Linked DNA regions of Roseimicrobium gellanilyticum. Each later gene encodes a partner of the first gene's protein in a complex. Links are inferred from orthologs where the notes say so. Each region holds a gene or a part of one and is shown on either strand. Other genes may lie near its edges.

Region 1 (3,598 bases):
GGTGCCGATGACAGCGCGCTGGTGAAGTTCCACCAGCTGCTCAAAGGCCTGCACGTCTCCTTGCTTCACCAGCAGCATGAGGCGGACATTCTCCTCATCAGGAGATGCTTCCGGGGCGCTGCTGTTGGCGGTGCTCGGCGTCCAGTCCGGCATGTTCCAGGCTAAAAAAGGTGGTGTGGCAGCGAACGTTACCGCGGACATGCCGGGTGTAAACCAACCTCGGACGGAAAGGTTGCGCATCTCATTCACGCCTAGAGCCAATGACCGGCCGGAGGCGCCATTTAGCGCACCCAGTCCACTTTTCCTACTCGCGGGTGTCGGCAGCAGGCCACCGAGATCCGTCAGCCTGGAAAATCCAGCCTTGTGAGCAAGCCCGGCGCAGGCATCTTGGTCATCCGACTCATGGCCACATCTCCCCCCCTCCAGACTGAACAATCCACCGGCTTCATCCGGGTACGGGGAGCCCGGCAGCACAACCTGCAGAATGTGGACGTCGACATCCCGCGAGGAAAGCTGGTGGTGCTCACGGGCGTCAGTGGCTCAGGAAAATCCTCCCTGGCATTCGACACGCTCTATGCGGAGGGGCAGCGGCGCTACGTGCAGAGTCTTTCGGCCTACGCCCGTCAGTTCCTGGACCAGCTCGACAAGCCAGATGTGGATTTCATCGATGGCCTGTCGCCCGCCGTGGCGATTGAGCAGCGCACCGTGGCGCACAATCCGCGCTCGACCATCGCCACAGTCACGGAAATCTACGACTACCTGCGTGTGCTCTATGCTGCGGCTGGCCAGCCGCATGATCCCGTCACGGGTGAGCCGCTGCGGAAGATGACGCCGGCAGAAATTGCCGATGAAATGCTGCAACTTCCCGAGGGCACACGCGCCATTGTACTGGCGCCGGTGGTGGCCCAGGAAAAGGGCGACTTCCGCGGGCTTTTCGAGAAGCTGCAACGGCAGGGATTTGTCCGTGTGCGGCTGGATGGCGTGATCCACGAGCTCGATGAGAAACTCAAGACCACTCGCACCGAGGCGCATGACATCGAGGTAGTGCTCGACCGTCTCGTGCTGCGTGAAGGCGTACGTGGTCGGCTCATGGAGGCACTCGAATCCGCCTTGAAGTGGAATCCGCGCGAGGTGCGGTTTCTTACCGGAGATGGCGATCCATCTGACCTTCGCGTCTTCACCACGGCGTATGCGAATCCCCAGACCGGCACGGTGCTGGAAGATTTCACGCCGAAGCATTTCTCCTTCAACACGCATCTCGGCGCCTGTCCCACCTGCGAAGGCGTGGGCACGGTGATGGCGGCAGATCCGAAGCTAATCGTTCCAGACGAGTCCAAGTCCATCAAGGATGGTGCCATCAAGACCTGGTGGAACAAGCAGCCCAAGCTCAAGGGCATGCTACAGCGCAGCATCGAGTCACTGGCGAAGTTTTATGAGGTCGATATCGACACGCCATTCCGTGCGCTGCCGCTGAAGTTCAAGGACGCACTCTTCCACGGCACGGGCAAGGTGGCGGTGCCCACAGGCTGGAAAATCGATGCCAACAAGAAGAGTGTAGCCAAGCCCTTTGAGGGGTTGCTGGATCAAGTGGAGCGCATGCACAACACCGTGAAAGGTGAGTCACTGCGCGCCCAGCTCACGAGATTGATGAATCCCCTGCCCTGCAAGACGTGCGGAGGGAAGAGACTGAAGCCCGAGGTGCTGGGCGTAACCCTGGAATCCACTGACAAGGTGAATGTCTATGAGTTCACCAGGATGGCAGTGCGGGATGTCATCCCGTGGATGCAGGGACTGGTGCTCACAGAGTTGCAAAAGAAGTACTGCACCGAGTTGCAGCGGGAGATTTTGAAGCGTCTTGCCTTCCTGGATGAGGTGGGGTTGGGATACCTCACGCTGGATCGCGAGAGCGGCACCCTCTCCGGTGGAGAGGCCCAGCGCATCCGCCTCGCCAGTCAGATAGGCGCAGGTCTTGCGGGTGTGCTCTATGTGCTGGATGAACCGAGCATCGGCCTGCACCCGGTGGACAATGAACGCCTGATCGGCACACTGAAGCGTTTGCGGGATCTCGGAAACTCCGTGCTCGTGGTGGAGCATGACGAGGACACGATTCGCGAAGCAGACTGGCTCATCGAACTCGGCCCGGGCGCTGGACCGCACGGCGGACGTATCGTGGCCCAAGGGCCGGCTACCGACCTGATGCAGCAGCGTGAGTCCCTCACGGGTTCGTGGCTGGATGGTCGCAGCGGCATCCCTGTACCAAAGGTCCGACGCAGTGCGGGTTTGATAGGAAATGGGACACCACAAGGCACCCATGGCGGCGACGACCTCACCCTCGAATCGGGGGAGTCCGCACCTGCAGCGAAACGCTCACGCTTCCAGCGCGCTGTGACCGTCTCCGGCAGTCCCCTCACCATTCACGGCGCCTCTGAGCACAACTTGCGCAATGTCACCGTCTCCTTCCCTGCAGGCTGCTTCATTTGCGTGACGGGTCCCTCTGGCAGCGGCAAGTCTTCGCTGGTGGATACTATCCTGCGCCGCGCACTTATGCGCCACTTCTATGGCGCCAAGGACGAGCCGGGGAAACATGAGCGTATCAGCGGCTTGGATTCCATCGACAAGGTGGTGGTGATTGATCAGGAGCCCATCGGTCGCAGCCCGCGCTCCAATCCCGCCACGTACGTGGGTGCCTTCACGCCCATCAGGGAATTGTTTGCGCAGCTCCCCGCTTCCAAGGTGCGTGGCTACCAGCCAAACCGTTTCAGCTTCAATGTCGCCGGTGGACGTTGCGAGAAGTGCGGCGGCGATGGCTTGCTGACGATCGACATGCATTTCCTCAGCGATGTGCAGGTGACCTGCGACCAGTGCCGAGGACGCCGCTACAACTTGGAGACACTTGAAGTTACATGGAAGGGGCGGAACATCTCTGATGTGCTCGACATGACGGTGGCGGAGGCGACGCGCTTCTTTGAGCGGCATCCGGCCATCTTTCCCAAGCTGCATGCGCTGGAGCAAGTGGGGCTTGGTTATGTGAAGCTCGGCCAAAGTGGTGCTGCACTCTCGGGAGGTGAAGCTCAGCGCGTGAAGCTCGCCGCGGAACTCGCGAAGAAGGCCACGGGCCACACCTTGTATCTGCTTGATGAGCCGACCACGGGTCTGCATTTCGCCGATATCCAAACGCTGCTCACCGTGCTCATGCGTCTGCGGGATGCCGGCAACACCCTGGTGGTGATCGAGCACAACCTCGATGTGATCAAATGTGCCGACTGGATCATCGATCTAGGTCCGACAGGTGGCAGTGGAGGCGGCGAAATCGTCGCTGTGGGAACGCCTGAGCAGGTTGCGGCGAATGAGCGCAGCGCGACCGGTCGCTTCCTGGCAAAAGTGCTAGGGTAGAGTTCTGGAAGTCGGGTCTCCTGACCGGACAGGGGATGGAAGGTTTCCCAACCCGCCAGCGAACCTGACACTTTCGCCCTCACGCTCCGCGATCAAATCGCGACATCTGCGTCGTATCTCATAGGAGATGCGTGACTATTTCTCCCAGTGTGTCTTGGTGTTGCTCTTGCTGTGTGCAGTTGGCTGCACTACCAGCCGGAGCAAA
Region 2 (3,981 bases), on another replicon or contig:
CATTGCGGCAGCAGGGAGGGTGAGAAATCTTTTGGGTTAACGACAGCCATTCAGCGAGGAGGCACCTGCGGATCAAGGAGCGGCACTAGCCTTAGTGCCGGTGGTCGGCCGTGAGGATGCGGAGCCTCACCATGGCATTTTGTCGGCTGCAAGGTGATGACGGGACTTCAGCGAGTCCAGCTCCCTACCAGGGCCGCTAGGGTGTGGCTGTCATTGAGTGTGCTGAAGCACCCGCCGAAGCACTTCACCCGTATAACTCACGCTGCTTCCTGCACGCTACAAACCGCTTGTCCCCGCCCCTTTTGGAGCACAGGGTACGGCGCAGCAGCGATGCTAGCTAGTGCATGACACCACGCCCGCCTTCCCCGGTGGTCGGGGTGCATTGTCGTCTACACATGTCGGAACCACACTCAGAGCCAACCACCGAAACCGCACACCTGGCGCCCAGCCTGGTGGAGGCGGCATTCGGCTCAAAGGCTTTCAAAGGGCTGTGGAAGCAATACCAGAAGACCGGCTCGACCACCCTCGGCCATGTCTGCCGCGAGGCCTCCGGCTTCGCCACTGCCTTGGCGCTCAAGGCCACCCATCCGCGCCGCACCTGGGTCCTGTGCCGTGAGGCGCGCACGCAGGAGCAAATCCACGCGGATCTCCAGGCGTGGGGCGCTCCTGCCATGTTTTACCCGCGCGCTCCGCAAGGCGACGGCCCCAATGGCCTGAGCGATCCGGACACGCAGGCGGAGCGCATCTCTGTCATCACCCGATTTTCCGGCGCAGTTGGCAGCGCTGATGAGCCAGCCTCGCGCATCCTGGTCCTGTGCACCGACAGCCTTGACGAGCAGGTGCCCTCACCCAAGGACTTGGACTCTTTCAAGAAGAGTCTTGAGCTTGGCATGAAGATTGGAGTGGAGACCCTGCTGCAAGAACTCGAATCCTCCGGCTACGAGCGCGTGCCCACGGTCGCGGAACGCGGGCAGTTCGCACGCCGCGGAGGCATCGTGGACGTGTTCTCATGGCAGGGAGAGGAACCACTGCGCATCGAATTCTACGATGACGAAATCGAATCTCTGCGCGCCTTCGACATTCACACGCAGGCATCGGTACAGCGGTTCAGGCGAGCCCAGCTTCTCATGCAGCAGGTGGATGCCTCAAGCGCCACCACGGAACTCTCCAGTCTCTTCTCCAAGGATGACGCCGTGCTTTTCATCGAGCCCGGTGAAGACGACGCGGAGAAGGTGCCGGACATCATTTCGAAACGCATCACCATCACCGCAGGTGCACCGCCTGACGATGCCAACTCCACGGAGGACTACTCCGCGGCCATCTTCGAAAATCCGCTGGGCATCTTTCATGCCGGCGACTTCGTAGTGCAGGAGGCGCGGCGCATCCAGTTCACAAAACAGGTGGAGGAGTGGCACCGCGAGAAGTGGCGTGTGGTGATGTTCTTCCACAACCCTGGCGAGCGTGAACGCTTCGAGGAACTCGTGGGGCCACAATGGCTCGCCGCCCAGCGCATGGAGCTGGCGCTGGGGATGCTGCATCGCGGCTTCACAGCTCCTGCAGCTTCGCTCGCGGTACTGACCGGCGCAGAAATCTTCGGCCGCCATCTGCACACCCGCCGCGTGCGTGGATCAAAACTGGATGAAGCCCAGGTCCTCCGCCAGGCGCGCGACCAGATGCGGGACATGAAGGAGGGCGACCTCGTCGTGCACCTCGACTACGGCATCGGCAAGTTCGCCGGCATCGAAGTGCGCGAGGGCGTAAAGCGCGAAGAAGTCATGGTCATCCGCTATGCGGATCAGGCGAAGGTCTTCGTGCCACTGAGCCAGGCACACCTCGTCTCACGCTACGTGGGCGTAGGAGGCAAAGCTCCCACTCTCAACAAACTCGGCGACGCCCGCTGGGGGAAGACACGAGCCAATGCGGAGCGCAGCGTGGAAGAATTCGCCGCGCGCATGCTCTCCACCGCGGCACAGCGGCAATCGCTCAAGGGCTTCGCGCACCCGCCCGACACGAAGTGGCAGGTGGAGTTTGAGCAGTCCTTCCTCTATCGCGAAACACCGGACCAGCTTCGCAGCATCGCGGAAATCAAACGCGACATGGAATTGGAGAAACCCATGGATCGCCTGCTATGCGGCGACGTGGGATTCGGCAAGACGGAGGTGGCCATTCGTGCAGCGTTCAAGGCGGTGATGGGGGGCAAGCAGGTGGCCGTGCTTGTACCTACGACCGTGCTTGCTCAGCAGCACTGGCAGACCTTCCGCGAGCGCATGAGCGACTACCCGGTCACGGTAGAGATGCTCAGCCGCCTCACCCCGAAGAAGCGCGAGAAGGAAATCCTCGCCGGTATCAAGGAAGGCACGGTGGACATCGTGGTCGGCACGCATCGCGTGATCTCCAAGGATGTGCGCTTCAAGGAACTCGGCCTCGCGGTCATCGATGAAGAGCAACGCTTCGGCGTGAAGCACAAGGAGAAGTTCAAGGACCTCTTCAAGCTCGTCGACGTGCTGACCCTCAGCGCGACTCCCATCCCGCGCACGCTCTACCTCGGCCTCATGGGCATGCGCGACATGTCCACGCTCGATACGGCACCGCCCAATCGCATCCCGGTGCAGACGACGGTGGCCGGCTATGACGAACGCGTGATCCGCGATGCCATCAATGCGGAAATCCAGCGCGGCGGCCAGGTCTTCTTCCTGCACAACCGTGTCATGGACATGGAGAAGATGAAAGCCAAGCTCGAGGCACTGTGCACCGAGGCGCGAGTCATCGTGGGCCACGGCCAGATGGACTCCGAGTTGCTGGAGGATGTGATGCAGACCTTTGTGAATGGCGACGCGGATGTGCTGCTCTGCACCACCATCATCGAAAGCGGGGTGGATATCCCCAATGCGAATACCATTATCATCGACCGGGCGGATCGCTTCGGGCTTGCGGACCTGTACCAGCTTCGTGGGCGGGTGGGTCGTGGCGGCGAGCGAGCCCATGCCTACCTCATGCTGCCTCGGGACCTCATGACCGGGGGCGACGCCCGGAAGCGGGTCAATGCCATCAAGCAGTACACGGCGCTCGGCAGTGGCTTCAAGATTGCCATGCGCGACCTGGAAATCCGCGGCGCGGGGAACCTCCTCGGCACCGAACAAAGCGGCCATATCGTGGCGGTCGGGTTTGATTTGTACTGCCAGATGCTGAAGGCGGCGACGGCCAAGATGCAAGGCCGCCGCACCCCGCCCCCCATGGAGGTGACCCTGCATGTGGACTTCCTGTGCATGAGCGAGGCCGAGTGGCTGGAGTCCACTGATCCCGAAGCTGCACCCCGCAAGCGCGTGACCGCCGCCACAGCCCACCGCCCCGCAGACCGCCAAAAGCTGGTCCCGGACCGGGAGCGGCGCATCCCCGCCTTCATCCCCCAGACTTACATGGAAGACGCCCGCAGCCGCATCACCGCCTACCGCATGCTCGGCGAAGTACTCACCCGCAAGGAGTTGGACACGCTGGAGGAATCCTGGCGGGACCAGTACGGTCGCCCTCCCGACGCCGTGGAGAACCTACTCGTCTGCGCCGCCATGAAGCTCTCGGCTGCCGCCAAAGGTATCAGTGCCATCGAGATAAAAGAGGGAAAACTGATGCTCACGCGCAAGGGCGGCTACGTGTTGGTTGGAGGCAAGTTTCCCCGTTTGACAGCCCCAGACCCGCCCCTACTATTGCGCGAATCTCTCCACCTCCTGAGAAGTTTTTAACACATGAAGATCAGCCGCTCCATATTGATTGCCGCAACCGCGTTGCTTGTGCACGCCAGCACAAGCTCCAGTTTCGGCGCGACCTATGGGATCGCGGCCACGGTGAACGGCAAAGTCATCACGACCTCCGAGGTCCGCGAAGCCGTGCAGATGCAGGAGCAGCTCATCCAGATGACCATCAAGGACCCCCGCGTGGCAGCCGCCCGCCTGGGAGAGCTGCGGGAGAGTGCCCTGTACGCCCTGA

Evidence for each region.
Region 2: the proteins of uvrA (region 1) and mfd are in contact, whole or in part, in a crystal structure (PDB 4DFC), measured with the Escherichia coli proteins. The link is inferred for Roseimicrobium gellanilyticum from one-to-one orthologs.

What each region holds. Positions count from the first base shown.
Region 1 is NZ_QNRR01000002.1:771,385-774,982, reverse strand. The notes cover bases 65-3,593. They hold uvrA (excinuclease ABC subunit UvrA), read left to right. Parts: upstream 65-402; coding sequence 403-3,393; downstream 3,394-3,593. Other genes in these bases: DES53_RS08450 (RNA polymerase sigma factor), read right to left, coding at 65-201. In the rest of the region: more of DES53_RS08450, read right to left, coding at 1-64. UniProt on the Escherichia coli protein: The UvrABC repair system catalyzes the recognition and processing of DNA lesions. UvrA is an ATPase and a DNA-binding protein. A damage recognition complex composed of 2 UvrA and 2 UvrB subunits scans DNA for abnormalities.
Region 2 is NZ_QNRR01000001.1:162,550-166,530, reverse strand. What follows is about bases 26-3,937. They hold mfd (transcription-repair coupling factor), read left to right. Parts: upstream 26-395; coding sequence 396-3,737; downstream 3,738-3,937. Other genes in these bases: DES53_RS00650 (peptidylprolyl isomerase), read left to right, coding at 3,741-3,937. Outside these bases: DES53_RS00660 (RNA polymerase sigma factor), read left to right, coding at 1-23; more of DES53_RS00650, read left to right, coding at 3,938-3,981. UniProt on the Escherichia coli protein: Couples transcription and DNA repair by recognizing RNA polymerase (RNAP) stalled at DNA lesions. Mediates ATP-dependent release of RNAP and its truncated transcript from the DNA, and recruitment of nucleotide excision repair machinery to the damaged site.